3 regions of the Halobacillus naozhouensis genome follow, and region 1 is predicted to be linked to each of the others. Evidence: riboswitches for the same ligand, from Rfam matches in the RefSeq annotation. Region 1 holds a riboswitch; each other region holds the start of a gene.
The links. Region 1 has a riboswitch for S-adenosylmethionine ahead of P9989_RS03280 (Na+/H+ antiporter NhaC family protein). Riboswitches for the same ligand answer to the same signal wherever they lie in the genome.

Region 1 (5,086 bases):
CTGTGGGAGGAGGAGTGTGTATGAATACATATAAAGAATCCATTGAATGTGAAGGGAAAGACCGAACTTTTTACTATAGTCTTCCTCAAACATTCACCAAACCTCTGCCTGTTTTATTTTGCTTTCATGGAGCCGGAAGCAATGCCCTTCATCATATGAAAATCACTAAGTTTCATGAAAATGTTGAAGAACAGCAAATGATCGCCGTTTTTCCTGAAGCGATTCAACTGAATAAATCGGATCAGATGAGCAGGCAATGGAATGAGGGAAGGCAGAAAAATCCTGCGCATGCACAGAATATTAACGATGTTGGTTTTGTAATGGAACTTCTTGGCTGGTTTAAGCAAAAATTCTCCATTAATGAAAATCGTATATATGCCACAGGATTTTCTAACGGCTCTTCTTTTAGTATGCGGCTCGCGATCGAATGTCAGAACGTGTTCGCAGGAGTGGGCGGGGTATCAGGGCCCGTCGCAGCAGAAGTAGCACAGAATTGTGAGTGGCATCATCCTATGCCGATGGTTTTCTTTATGGGGACAGAGGATGCCGTGGTTCCCTATGATGGTGTGGTTCAATCGGAGTCTATGGTCGACGGGTTGTTATCGGCAAACGATACAGCCTTGCTTTTTGCCAAATCCTGGCCAGAATCTGTGCTAGCATTGAAAGAAGAATTTCCTGTCGCCGATGGGGGTCTTATAACGAAACATACGTTTCATCAGCATGAGGGAACCGTTTATTATTCGATAAAAGGCGGAGGACACACATGGCCTGGAGGTCCTGAATCGCAGGCTTCTGCTATGGCAGGAAAGGTGCATTCAAATCCGGATGCTACGCAATTTATTTGGAATTATCTGAGGAATTTTAAGAGGGGATAGGAATCTAGAGGAGAGTTCACGTTGCCAATCCTCTGAATCTTAATGCTAAAAAAGCAGCTCAGCGAGAGCTGCTTTTTTGGTGGTTGGTTATCTACAGAACTGATAATGCAGCGATGGCTGTCAACGGAAGGATCAGTCTTCCAATGCCGCCATACCCTCCATAACCATAAGGATAGCCGTAACCATAACCATATCCACCGTAACCATAGCCAGGGTATCCGAATCCGCCCCATAATCTTGAATTTTCCTCCGACTGTCCTTCAGCTAAAGTCATGTGAACGTTTTCCATATCAACATGATCAATACGACCTTGAAAAGAGTCACCAAATACGGTTTGAATATGCACATTTTTATTTTTGTGCTGATTGCAGACGTGATACATATGCTCTAAATGCTGCGGATCAGCAACCATATTCCCCATATGATTAGCGTTCATGTAATTGGCATTCATATAATTTGAGTCCATTTCTAAACTCCTCCTGTTCTCTATAACAATCTCCTTATAGGTTATTCAACTATGGGCTACTTGTGTATCGGTCAAGTAAATATAGGCCCCTTTCCCGATTACCAATAATTCCAATATCCCCCACCTCAGGTCATCCAGTTTCTGGATGACCTGAGGTGGGGGGATTTCCCAGTTTTCTGAATTTCTTGTGTTCGGATTTGTTTTCATGTAAAGTATGAAATGGACTTTTTTAAATCAATATATTCTTATCAAGAGAAGCAGAGGGGCTGGCCCGGTGAAGCTTCAGCAACCACCTTTAGGAATGGTGCTACATCCAGCAAGTACGTATACTTGATAGATAAGAAGGAACAGACTGATTGACCAAGCCTTCTTCATTCAAGAAGGCTTTTTAATTTGGACTGACCAAGGAGGTTAAATAATGGAACAACAACATAAAGGAAATGCCTGGGCATTGCTTCCTTTTGCTATATTCATCTTATTATTTATCGGTTCTGGCATTCTGACAGGCGACTTCTATAAAATGCCTGTTTTAGTTGTCTTATTTGTGTCTATTCTTGTCGCATTAGTCATGAATCGAAAAACTAACTTTCAAACGAAGATTGACCAGCTGAGCGAAGGCGGGGGACACCCTAATATCATTCTTATGGTAGTGATTTTCCTGCTGGCCGGCGCTTTCGCCAAAGTAGCTGAAGGGGTAGGAGCGGTAGATTCCACTGTAAATATGGGGCTCTCTTTCCTGCCAGGGAACTTAATTATTGTCGGACTGTTTATTATCGGATGTTTCATTTCTATCTCAATGGGGACCTCTGTTGGAACAGTGGTAGCTCTGGCTCCGATTGGCTTAGGTATAGCTGAGCAGACAGATATTCACGTCGCTCTCGCAATGGGGACGATTATTAGTGGTGCGATGTTTGGCGATAACTTGTCGGTTATTTCTGACACAACCATTGCTTCTGTAAGAACTCAGGGAGCAGAAATGAAAGATAAATTTAAAGCCAACTTCTTCATTGTACTGCCTGCTGCGGTCATAACGGCGATCATTTTCTACGTGATGACGGCTGATGCTTCAGGTGCGATCCAGGAAGCGAAGTCTTTTAATTTTATAAAAGTATTGCCTTATTTGGCTGTACTCGTATTTGCTATTGCCGGGGTCAACGTCATTTATGTACTATTTGGGGGCATCTTATTTGCTGGGGCCGTCGGACTCATTCTAAATGAAATCGCCTTGATGGATTTCGTCACATTAATCAGTGATGGATTTGCAAGTATGTTGAATCTATCAATAATGGTCATTCTCTTAGGCGGTCTCGTTGAATTAATTAAGCAAAATGGCGGGATTGAATTTCTGCTCAGAAGCATCAGCAAGCGAATTAATAGTGACAGAGGCGGCGAGCTTGGCATCGCAGCATTAGTAAGTACGGTTAACTTATCCACGGCCAATAATACGATTTCGATTATTACGACTGGGCCTTTGGCAAAACAGATCTCTGAGCGCTTTAACATTTCACCGCGTCGTTCAGCGAGTGTGCTGGATATTTTCGGAAGTACGATACAAGGTCTGCTTCCATATGGTGCGCAAATGCTAGCAGTGGCAGGCGTTGCCAGTATTTCGCCTGTAGCGATTGTCCCGTACTGCTTTTATCCGATGTTAATAGGGATCTCGGGATTACTGGCCATTGCTTTCAGGTTCCCGCGCTTTACGATCTTAAATGAAAAAAAATGAAGATAAAAAGGAGCCGCGCTGGCTCCTTTTTAATTTTATTAAATGGAATTTGCCCCATAAATCGCTACATACTGTAGGTTGTTCATCACTGTAAATTGTTGCCCATTCCAGCTAAGAGGAGTTTGCACAACGCCTAACCCATCTGCATGGTACCTCCCCGCAATTTCCTGAAAGGCAAACAATTCGTACACTCCATCTCCGTCAAAGTCGACTGGATAAAGAACATTCAACCCAGAAACCCAGCCTTCAAGCGGCTCTTTCAATGTTCCATCACTATTATAAATCTCAGATAAATATTCTTCTCCTTTGTTCTGAATGTCAATCGTGAACGTTAGATCAAGGGTTTTGTTAATAACGTCTACCTTGTAATTATTTCTATAGATGACATCGAACACAAAAAAGTCGTTGAACGTCTCATAATTAAAAAGTTCCCTCGCTTGATTATTCAAAAATGAGTATGCGTAATAATAACCATAGCCGCCGCTTCCACCTGATTGAATACTAACCAAAATATCGTCAACATGTTCCCCAGTAAAATCTCCTAAGAAGAGCGTTGGCTGATAACCTGCATTTGATTCCAAGGGGATACTGTACGAAGCATTCGTTCTCCCATCTTGAATCACGAGTGTAATGTCAGTCACGAATGGACTTGTATTGTCCGGCTGCTGGCCTAATAAATAGACGCGGTCAGGAATGCCATCTCCGTTTACATCTCCCATTTCTGTTGCAAGAATCGTGAGAGGCTGTCTCATTAAATAAGGATAAGTATACATGGTCCTCACCTTTCCTTTTATGGTTCTGTGCTTATCATACGCCCAATTTAGAAGTGTGTTCCCTCATCTTATTAGTGAACAATTCAATAAGCATGCTTTTTTTATATGTAAAACGAATGTTATCAATATTTTATGTATGGAGAAAGGAATGTTACTTTGTAATCATGAGATAGTTCAGAAAATTTTGTTGTTTTTACGTTTATTTATTTTGTTAGAACAGAGGTAAGTGTGAGGTATAAAGCAAAGGCAAAGCTTAGTAGAAAGTTGCAAGTAGAGGAGGTTGAAGTTCGGGTAGAAGATACGGGTGTTGAGGTAAAGGAAGAGAAGTTATATAGGGCAGAGCGTAAATGGGATGCACCTGTGATAGGCACTATTTACAGGACAGTACTAAATTACAAAGGCACGCTGGAAGCCATGAAGGATGAGTTGACAAAGGATCCATATAAAGCACCTCCAAAGGCGCCGATTTTATATATTAACAAAACACGGTGATTGGCCATCAAATGGCGATCCCATTGCCTGATGATGTATCGGAACTAGAAACAAGCGCGTGCCTTGGTGTCATCGTTGGGGTTGTCCTGTCTTGGCCTATCTATTTCCGGAAGGAGTTATTGCCCCGGCTACTTCTTTTTGGTTTTCTGTTTTTACACTAAAGAGGTGGACGCCGTTCGTTAAGCAAGACATTCTTTTTTAGTAATTAAGTAAGAATTTTTAATGAAAGAATAGAATCAGACGTGAAAATAGCTTAGAAATGCACTTTAAAGCGCCGTGTGATGGGAGGCACACGGCGTTTTTTTGTATTAGATAAGTTCTAAGTCTTTATTGATCCTCTCAAATGAATCCAATAGCCTCTGGGAAGCCTTTGTTAAGTACCGATTTTTGTGCCAAATAATAACCGATTCCGCTACGACCCCGGCGTTCTTTAATTCATAGCTTCGGATGTTCGAGAATGAAAAAGCCGATAAAGTGGACTTGGGAACTATGGTAGCTCCTACACCACTGGCGGCCAGGGAAAGAAGCATGGTCGGATCAGGACATTCACAAATGACATGGGGATCAAACCCATGGTTACGGCATTCGTTTACGATCAGCTCAAACTGCCCCGTCCCACTAATTCGATGAAGCAACATTAAAGGAATATTCTCGAGTCTCTCAATCTCCACTTCGGTTACATCTGCAGGAAACAGTTTCCACGATTGTGGTGTAACAAGGACATAAGGTTCTGAAGGAAGAGATACCATGTCAAAAT
Region 2 (5,086 bases), 500 kb from region 1:
CAATCGGTTTTGATGTAAAGCTGGCTTTGCATGATATTCAGGGCAGTCTTGCACATGTGGAAATGCTCGGAGACTGCCACATTATTTCACAAGAAGAGACCTCCCAAATCAAAGAAGGCCTACACATCATCAAGAACAAAATAGAGAATGAAGAAGTTGAGTTTTCCGTTGAACAGGAAGATATTCATATGAACATCGAAAAGCTGTTGATTGAGGAGATTGGTCCTGTGGGCGGTAAACTTCATACCGGAAGAAGCCGAAATGATCAAGTGGCGACAGATATGCATTTATATTTAAAGGAAAAGACTAATCATTTAACCGATTTGGTCGAAGCTGTTCAGAAGGCGCTTGTGCACCAGGCGGATGCTCATGTGGATACGATCATCCCGGGATACACACACTTGCAGCGAGCCCAGCCTGTCTCGTTTGCTCATCATTTGCTGGCATATTTTTGGATGTTTGAGCGGGATAAAGAACGCCTTCAGGATAGTGTGAAGCGGATTAATTGGTCGCCGCTGGGTGCAGCAGCGCTTGCTGGAACACCTTACCCGGTCGACCGTCAGAAGACAGCTGAGACGCTCGGATTTGATCACGTTTATCCAAACTCATTGGACGCCGTCAGTGATCGGGATTTCATCCTGGAGTTTTTGTCGATTGCTTCCATTTTGATCACACATATATCGAGACTTTCGGAAGAGCTGATCCTGTGGAGCAGCCAGGAATTTAATTTCATTGAGCTTGATGATGCGTTTTGTACGGGGTCAAGCATAATGCCGCAGAAGAAGAATCCGGATGTGCCGGAACTGCTTCGTGGCAAAACGGGTCGGATCTATGGCAATTTGATGGGTTTGCTGACACTTCTGAAGGGGCTTCCGCTTGCGTACAATAAGGATATGCAGGAGGACAAGGAAGGGATGTTCGATACGGTGGAGACGCTTGATGGGGCGCTTTCGCTGCTGGCTCCGATGATGGAATCGATGGAAGTGAAGGGCACTAATATGCGTCAGGCGGTCAATGAAGATTATTCAAATGCGACCGATATTGCAGATTATTTAGCTGTGAAGGGTCTGCCGTTCCGTCAGGCGCATGAGGTGATCGGTAAAATTGTACTTTATGCGATTCATGAGCAGAAGTTTTTGCTTGATTTGACGCTCGACGAGTACAAGGAGTTTTCTGAGCTGTTTGAAGAGGATATCTATGAAAAATTAGCGCCTGAACAGGTTGTGGCTGCCCGAAATAGTGAAGGCGGCACAGGATTTGAACAGGTGGCACAGCAGCTTGAGTTAGCTAAACAGCATGTAAAATAGTGTCTTGCATTTCGTGGAATTTTCTAAATATTATTGACTTTAGTACGGTTTATTTGTAACATGGCAAGTAACTTAATTACGTTTACTACTCTTATCTAGAGCAGGCTGAGGGATTTGGCCCTTTGACGCCCGGCAACCGGTCTATCGACACGGTGCTACTTCCAACGGACGATGTCCGGCAGATGAGAGGTCGAAGCAGAATCTTCAGCCTCTTTCATTTGAAAGGGGCTTTTTATTATTCAAAAGCGGGTGATGTAGATGAATAAGGCGGAGCGGTTAAAGCGATCCAAGGATCCACAGGTGACAGAAAGGTTTGGCGGACGGCTGCCGCCTGGTCAGGTATTAACAGAGAAGTTTCCTATTTTAACAGTCGGTGAGGTACCGTCCTATGACCTCGATAAGTGGGATTTTCAAATGACCGTAGCTGGTAATAAACCGCTTGTTTATTCATACAAGGATTTAATGGAGCTGCAGCAGTCAAAGGTTATTTGTGATATACACTGTGTGACGAGGTGGTCGAAATTCGATAATGAGTTTGAAGGAGTTCTGGTAAAAGACTTGCTGGATGGGTTAGAGATTCCTGAAGACATTCGGTACGTGATGGTGCATGGAGATTATGATTATACAGCCAATCTCACTCTCCAAGATTTGTTAGCGGAGGATGCGATACTTGCTCATTCCTATAATGGTAAGCCGCTGACGGAAAAGCACGGCTACCCATTTCGGCTCGTCATTCCGCACTTGTATTTTTGGAAAAGTGTCAAGTGGATCAGAGGCTTTGAGTTTAAAATGTCTGACACGCCTGGATTTTGGGAACAAAATGGGTTTCATGACGAAGGAGACCCGTTTAAAGAACAGCGTTTTTCTGATGAGAGTGAAGTCATGGAAGAGGATAAGTGGAAAGAAAAGGATTTTGATTACTAAGGAGGTTGGAGAATGAGTGTTGTCATTTTAGATGGTGTTCGAACACCTTTTGGTAAATGGAAAGGTGGTTTATCCAAATTAGGAGCAAGGGATCTGGGCATTCAAGCGACTAAGGCGTTGACGGAACGCGTGCCGGAAGTCTTACATGCGAATGGAGTCATTTTGGCACAGGTGATCCAGGCAGGGCAGGGGCAGAATCCTGCGAGATCTGTTGCTGCAGGGGCTGGAATTCCATGGTCGGTACCGGCAATTACGATCAATAACGTATGTTTGGCAGGGGTTGCTTCGGTGGCGGATGCGGCTAGACGGATCAAGCTTGAGGAAGGCGAGCTTTATGTTGTTGGTGGGTTTGATTCGATGACGAATGCTCCTCATGTGGCGACCATCCGTAACGGGCTGGCTACAGGACCTGTTGAATTTACAGATACCCTGATCAACGATGGTTTGTGGTGCTCTCTAACGGATTCCTCCATGGGTGAACTGACAGATATTCAAAATGGGGAGCTTCTCATCAACAGGGAACAACAAGATCAATTTGCTTTAGATTCCCAGTTAAAAGCAGCCCGGGCCCAGGAAGAGGGTTGGTTTAATGAAGAGATTGTTCCGGTACAAGTCGGCAGCAAACAAGTAACAGCTGATGAAGGCATCAGGCCACAGTCAACGTTAGAAAAATTAAGCAAGCTGCCTCCTGCTTTTAGAGAAGGCGGCACGATTACTGCCGGAAACGCATCACAAATGACGGACGGAGCCAGTGTCGGTGTGGTTGCGTCGGAAAACTATGCGGAAAGGATCGGGCGGACTCCACTTGCTCGAGTGATTGGCTGGTCAGAAACAGCCGGACCTGATTCAAGCTTACATACGAAGCCGGCAGATGCGATTGCAAAACTTCTCAAACGGTATCAAATAACCAAGGAGGAGATTGATCTATTTGAGATTAACGAAGCTTTTGCCAGTGTAGCCCTGGCTAGTATTAACGAGCTTGGATTAGCTCCTGAGAAAGTGAACGTGAATGGTGGAGCGATTGCAGTCGGCCATCCACTTGGCGGTACAGGATTTCGGTTAGTTCTTACATTGGTTCATGAATTAAAGCGCCGCGGAGGAGGCCGAGGAATTGCTTCACTATGCGGAGGTGGCGGGCAAGGATTTGCCATTCTCGTGGAAGTTCCAAAAGAGTGGTCATAAAAGGGAGGAATAAACCATGTTTGTTACTTATGGAATAGGAATCGCAGTATTCTGGATTGCAGGATTGGCTCTATGGCAAGGGATGTATAAGCCATCCAAAGGGGGGAAGTAAATGGAGTCCTTATCAGCGGGAACGATTTGGCTTATAGGCGGTTTGTTGTTCGTTTACTTTTTGTTTGTCACATGGATTGGCCGGAAAGGGTCGAAGTACAGTAAGACGATGAGTGGTTTTGCCACAGCACGGGGCAAAGTGAGCCCCTGGATCGTTGGAGCTAGTTTTGCAACAACTTATGCAAGTGCAAACTTATTTATAGGAGTTCCAGGGCTCGCTTATGAATATGGTATGGCAGTGCTCTGGTACACCTTAGGGTGCTTTGGTGTTTCATGGTTAGGGTTACTGTTTTTTGCTAAAACATTCTTTCGATATGGTAAAAAGTTCGGAGGGGTATCGACATTACCTGAATGGCTGGGCAAAAAGTACAACAGTAAAACCCTGCAAGTGATTGTTGGCTTGCTTATCTTATTTAATGTGTACTACATCGTCGGACAAAATGTCGGTTTGGCGACGATCTTTGAAACGGTTCTTGGGATTCCCTATATGTGGGGAGTGATTATCGGGGTAGCGATTACCGTCGTGTACATTGGCTTAGGCGGCGCGTTTGCACAAATTATTACCGATGGCATCCAGGGAATATTTATGGCGTTTACATCTGTACTCATTTTACTTTCGCTCTTATGGACAATCGGGGGCGGGTTCGGAGTCTTCGGAGAGCTATCTAGTCGCTTGGCTGGAATCGATCCCAATCTGGTTGGGCCCTTATCGTCTACAGGACCGTATAATAGTGTTCTTGCCATTTTGGCAGTGCAGTTTCTATTATTCAGCTTTGTGTTAATGCCACATCTGTTAAATAAAGTACTTTCATTAGAAACAGAGGAAGAACTGCGTCCGTTTACGTTATCAGCTGGAATTACCTTATTTTTAATTTCCACATTGATGGTAATAGGCGGATTGGCGGCCCGTGTAATGATTCCATCTTTAGAAAGCGCCGATAAAGCGATTCCTGCTTATTTAATGGAAGCTTTTCCACCGGTAGTTGTCGGTATTTTAATCGTAGGAATTATATCTGCCATATTATCCAGTACAGACAGTCTATATCTTGGTGTAACAACCAGTATTGGCAATGATATTTACAAAGTGCTTGCTTCCCTTTTTACGAAAGGCGGAGGTGATCCGCAACTGATTGACAGACGGAGTGTAAGGGTGGCGAAATTTTCCCTTATTATGATTGGGGCGATTACCCTATATATTTCGCTTGACAGGCCAGAGTCGCTATCCATTCTCATTCAGTTCAGTTTCTCAGCGATCATTAGCGGCATCATAGCACCGATCACATTGGGTTATTTTTGGAAACGAGCGAACCGACTGGGAGCCATTGGAGCCGTTGTAGTAGGCGTAACTTTTTATGTACTATTTACGAATCAAGCGATTATTGAAAACATTTATTTAGCAATGTTTGCAAGTTCTGTAGCCGGATTTACGGTTATGTTTATTGCAGGAATGCTGCCTGACAAAAAAGTGGAAGAGTCCATTCAGCTTGAAAAAAATGCGTGAAAGAGGGGAAGCACATATGACAGATGAACAAAAGCAAGGTCTCCTGGAAAAAGTAATTCAA
Region 3 (5,086 bases), 420 kb from region 1:
AACAATAAACTCTCGATTGACATATTTGATCCGTTACAATAGAGTTGAAATTGAAAAGGATCCTAACTTAACGGTTAGGATCCTTATTTAAAAAGGAAGATAGTATGCTCAAGGAGTAAAAATTTTTTGAATAATTGTCTCGATTTCGTAATAAATTAATTAGAATATACAATTATAAGCGACTTAAGCGTAAGAAAGGTAGTGTGAGGTCGAGTTATCGATTTAATGGATACTGCTACAATTCTTTTATTGCTTCGACAGTTGATTTCCATGCTTCATTTGATAACATTTTTAATTTGATTCAGAATAGCTGCGAATCTTATGATAAGATAAGTAGCATAGTAAATAATGACGATTGAGAAAAATGGTCAAGAGAGAAGATGTGAACTTTCTCAGAGGGGTGGAGGTATAGTGAAGAAGTTTGACTTTCCAACAGGAGAACGTAGAGAGCATTGGGTTAGGGAGCGGAATAAGAAACTTGAGGAGATGGGCCAGTATTTCCAAAGGTACTTCCATTTAACAAAAGTTAGAGAGAATGAGAGCAGCTATGAAGTCCAGGGTTACGTTTATCATCCAGGTTATGGTGAGATTAGAATGGCGTTTGAGTTTACCTATGATAATGTAGCTAAATTCACAGACTTGTTTGAGAATGTAGAGAGCGAATAATCATGTAAGAGTAAAATTGACCCCAGTTACCATTTTCATGGAACTGGGGTCATTTATTTTTTTATGCTTAAGTTGCATTCTTATCTATATCATAAAACATATAAGAAGTGACCAGTAGAAATGTCCACGAGGGCAAGTCTCTTTACGGGACTGTTCACCGAAATTGTAGCCATTTTATGGTATTACATGGTCCCGGGTGCGAATGAGAACATACTAATGAATATTGTGGTTGTGAGTTTATCGGTATTTGTAGGTGCCTTATTAGGTGCAATAATATTCCCTTACAAAAAATAGTTGTGTGAAGTACCATAATAAAAGCTAAAAATTGCTAAAGTCGATAAAAAACTTCTATAATAAAATTAGATTTGTAACCAAGTTAAAGTCACCATTTTACTCAAAAAAGGGGAATTGTACCGTGGTACTAGATCCGCAAGTGAAAGTGTTACTTGAACAACTGGAAGCAAATGGAGCACCGCCTTTGGAGAGTCTGCCTCCGGAATATGCCCGTCAGGCCTTTGAGGCTTTGGAAGGGAACGCCGGGGAAGCACAAGAGCCTGTAGAAGGGATTGAGGAGCGTTCGATTCCAGGGCCAAATGGGGCCATTGACATAAGGTTATACACTCCAAGAGGTACAGGGCCTCACCCTGCACTTATTTTCTTCCACGGTGGCGGATGGGTGGTTGGCAGTTTGGACACTCATGATAATGTTTGCCGTGCGCTGACAAACTTGGCTGATTGTGTAGTTGTTTCAGTTGATTACCGACTTGCCCCTGAACATAAATTCCCTGCAGCGGTAGATGATTGTTATACAGCCGCAAAGTGGATAGCCGATCATCCTTTCCCTTTCAATATTGACCCTTCTCGAATTGCTGTTGGAGGGGATAGTGCCGGTGGAAATCTTTCAGCGGTGATTTCCCACTTAGCTAAGGAACGGGGAACACCTAAGCTTGTTCATCAGCTTCTCATTTATCCATCCACTGATTTTACGGTTGAAACGGCATCGATGAAGGATAACTCAGAAGGGTACTTCCTTACCAGAGGCAGTATGGTTTATTTTCGCGACCATTATCTACGAACACCAGAAGATGCTCAAAACCCGTTGGCGTCACCGTTTCTCATTAACAATCTTTCAGAGTTGCCGACTGCAACTGTAATTACGGCAGAATATGATCCTCTCCGTGATGAGGGGGAAGCCTATGCAAGACGTTTAAAAGAAGCGGGTGTGCCAGTGGTTCTTAAACGATATGAAGGTATGATTCATGGATTCGTAAGTATGGCGGATAAGCTTGATCAAGGAAAGCGTGCTTTAGAGCAGGCAGCAGGCGAGTTGCGTTCTTCCTTTAAGAAATAGAGACACAGGAGGGATACTATGTTTAATCGAATCCTATTAGCATCGGATGGGTCAGATCATGCTGAACGGGCCACACATATGGCAGTGAAATTAACAGGCCCAGAAAGGCAAGGGAAGGTCACTGTAACCTACATCATTGACGGTTCTACATCAAAGGCCGATGTGTTATCAGAAGAGAACAGCGTTATTCTTCAGGCCAAGCGGAGAGAGAGGCTGCAAAAAACAGAGACCATCCTGCAAGATGAAAAGGTTAATTATGAGGTGAAAATGATTAAAGGGGATCCAGGTCCTGCGATTGTCAAGTTTGCCAATGAGAAAGGTTTTGAGGTAGTGGTGGTCGGAAGCAGAGGACTAAATAGCCTCCAGGAAATGGTTCTTGGCAGTGTCAGTCATAAAGTGGCGAAACGTGCAGAGTGCCCTGTAGTTATAGTGAAGTGAAGTATAAGGAAAATAGTACGATTCAGCAAACGTTTGTGCTCCCTTTCGATGATGAATAGTTGTTGGTCAATTTTCAAAAGCTATTCATATAAAAGGAAGGAGGAACAATCCAATGTCTACCCCTAAAGGACCGAAGCAGCAAAAACAACCGAATTTGCCCAAAAGTCCGGACCAACCTTATGGAGAACCCATGAGCGGATCCCATAAAGTTAAAAATGCCAACCATTCCCGCCAGAATCAAAAATCTCACCACGACATGTAAGATCTTAAGAGAGAGGACTAATCCCTCTCTCTTTTAAGGTTCAATAAATTGGACAGCCTATAGAACAGGGAGGTTTTGCACATTCGAAAGCACGGGCCCCGCCATTTTCGCCTCAGTCTGCATAACATTCTACATAAGCAATCCTAAACGGGTAATAACTGAATCCTGAATGAATAAAACAGAGTATGTCAACAATTAATCGTATAACCGATTGAAACGGGAGGTTAAAACATATGGGATTAATTGAAATAGCAGCCCTAATTGTAGCAGCGATATCACTCGTGCACTTATGGGTAGTACGAAAATCACACCATCATAAGGCCTTAACGATTATGGAACAAATTGAAACCGATGATAACTTGAAAAGAACTCTTGCAATGGGAATTTATTATAGGTTCAAGAATAAGGGGACAGTACAAACAGGTGAAGGAGAAGTTGTAGAGGAAAAGTACTCCAAGCTATTTATCAAGGAAGACCCGGTCAGTTTTGAGAGGTTTGTGGCAAATATTTTTGAGAAGAAATTCAATGGCACTGCCTGGGTCACGAATCCTTCCTGGGATTTTGGCGTAGATTTTGATCTTACTGTAAAGGATGAGAAATATTTAGCACAGGTAAAATGCTATAAAGACGATATGGGCTATGAACCAATTGCTTTACTTCATTCAAATGTAGTGAAAGAAGAAGCGGCAGGAGGTTACGTCATTACCACCGGGTCTTTTAACAAAAATGCGGTGAATTATGCTCATTCACTTAAGAACATCCATCTTATTAATGGAGTGGAACTGGTAGAATATTGGCTGGAAGGTGTGAAAGAAGTGGATAAGGAGTTAGTAGGTGAAATGGAAGAAGCCTAATCTGTTTTCTTTTATTTAACAACCATCCCGGTAAATGACCAAGAGTTGAAAGATTCACAACAAATGATTGACAATTAGTTCTAGGGAGTGTAAATTATAGGATAATTAAATAAAAGATATTTCTTATCCAGAGAGGTGGAGGGACTGGCCCTTAGAAGCCTCGGCAGCAGACTGCAACAGTACTGTGCCAATTCCAGCAAGCCTTAATGGTTTGAAAAGATAAGAAGAGCAAAGTGATCGGATACTTAAACCTCTTCTTATTTATGAGAAGAGGTTTTTACTTTGCCAAAGGTAAATGTCAGCTACTGGGGCTGCTAAAGGGATTACTTAGAAAAAATAAAAGGAGGATTAAATATGGCAGAAATTGATGAAAGAAAGATTAAGGATATTGTGTCGAGGTTGGAAAGGTTAGAATTCGGTTCGTTGGTGGTTACTGTACACAATGGGGAAGTGACTCAGATTGATACCACAGAGAAACAACGTTATACACTGGATAAAGGTGGGACTAGCAATAAATAACATACATAAATAAAAGAGTACCATTCTATTCGAAGTAAGCGAATAGAATGGTACTCTTTTATTTATATATGAGAGAAGAAGCTGTTATAGCAGCTTTCTTCTCTCTCGATTTTTAAAATTTATTCGCCCCTTACTGTCGACTTTCTATTTCATGTTTAAACTCCCAGAATCCAGGGGTGCTTTCAATATCGTATTGACGTATAATTTCGATCGTTCTAATTGTCAATTCTTGATAAAGATCTTCTTGTTCCTGGGGAGTAGTTTGTTTCAAAGAATATTTAATTTTAGGTTCGAATAATTCAAGGATAGCTTTCATTGCAGTTGTATCATTATTTTGAGCCTGCTTGGCCAATTCAATAAGTCTGGTCATAGTGACCTCTCCTTTCTAAGTTTTTGTGAATTCCTTGTGTACAGAGCAGAACGTAAAACCATATCAGATCGTTTTGTCTTGAACCATTAATTTAATTTTTGATAAGGCCTTCCTTCGTGTTTTTGTAATAAATTGTTGTGAAACACCCTCCTGTTCAGCGATTTCCGTATCCTTCAAGTTAAATAGATAAGCCGCTTCTAAAATGTAACGCTGGCGTGGTGTTAGCGAACGAATAGCAAAATATAGAGTGGGACTCTCAATTTGATTTTCTAACTGATTGGATTGTTCGATAACTAATTTATCGATAGGCACGGCTATGTTATCTGCTATGAGATCCAGATGTGTAACAGTATCACTGGCATAATCAAGGGGCTTATCCAAAATTAATAAATGATGTTGATTATCTTTGTTTCTTCTTTGGTCAAATCGAATAGCGTGTCGTCTTATGCTATGGGATAGTTGGCTGGTTAATCTAATCGTAGCGTAATACTGCTTGAAGGCAGTATTTAAAGCTTCGGCTGCCTTCTCAGAGTGGCAAATCGTTCTCTCAAGTAAGTATTGGTGTTCGATTTTTTGAAAGAATGATTGAACCAATCCATTGGAGAAAAAATCTTCGTTTTCCTGGA

Region 2: it holds a riboswitch for S-adenosylmethionine, as region 1 does, so the genes downstream of both, P9989_RS05765 (sulfite oxidase-like oxidoreductase) here and P9989_RS03280 (Na+/H+ antiporter NhaC family protein) in region 1, are expected to answer to the same signal.
Region 3: it holds a riboswitch for S-adenosylmethionine, as region 1 does, so the genes downstream of both, P9989_RS01245 (DUF2292 domain-containing protein) here and P9989_RS03280 (Na+/H+ antiporter NhaC family protein) in region 1, are expected to answer to the same signal.

The regions. Positions count from the first base shown of each region.
Region 1 is NZ_CP121671.1:618,226-623,311, forward strand. Features, by position in the region: gene P9989_RS03265 (CE1 family esterase) at 21-875, shown strand; gene P9989_RS03270 (hypothetical protein) at 967-1,341, opposite strand; gene P9989_RS03275 (hypothetical protein) at 1,387-1,548, opposite strand; SAM riboswitch class I at 1,584-1,685, shown strand; gene P9989_RS03280 (Na+/H+ antiporter NhaC family protein) at 1,760-3,064, shown strand; gene P9989_RS03285 (VCBS repeat-containing protein) at 3,103-3,816, opposite strand; gene P9989_RS03290 (hypothetical protein) at 4,066-4,329, shown strand; gene P9989_RS03295 (LysR family transcriptional regulator) at 4,638-5,086, opposite strand, start outside.
Region 2 is NZ_CP121671.1:1,115,317-1,120,402, forward strand. Features, by position in the region: gene argH (argininosuccinate lyase) at 1-1,307, shown strand, start outside; SAM riboswitch class I at 1,396-1,496, shown strand; gene P9989_RS05765 (sulfite oxidase-like oxidoreductase) at 1,566-2,231, shown strand; gene P9989_RS05770 (acetyl-CoA C-acyltransferase) at 2,244-3,413, shown strand; gene P9989_RS05775 (sodium:solute symporter family protein) at 3,526-5,025, shown strand; gene P9989_RS05780 (acyl-CoA dehydrogenase family protein) at 5,042-5,086, shown strand, end outside.
Region 3 is NZ_CP121671.1:203,192-208,277, forward strand. Features, by position in the region: gene glmS (glutamine--fructose-6-phosphate transaminase (isomerizing)) at 1-1, shown strand, start outside; gene P9989_RS01220 (hypothetical protein) at 412-666, shown strand; gene P9989_RS01225 (alpha/beta hydrolase) at 1,082-2,017, shown strand; gene P9989_RS01230 (universal stress protein) at 2,036-2,455, shown strand; gene P9989_RS01235 (small acid-soluble spore protein P) at 2,568-2,717, shown strand; gene P9989_RS01240 (restriction endonuclease) at 2,951-3,571, shown strand; SAM riboswitch class I at 3,692-3,797, shown strand; gene P9989_RS01245 (DUF2292 domain-containing protein) at 3,926-4,090, shown strand; gene P9989_RS01250 (helix-turn-helix domain-containing protein) at 4,221-4,460, opposite strand; gene P9989_RS01255 (sigma-70 family RNA polymerase sigma factor) at 4,524-5,086, opposite strand, start outside.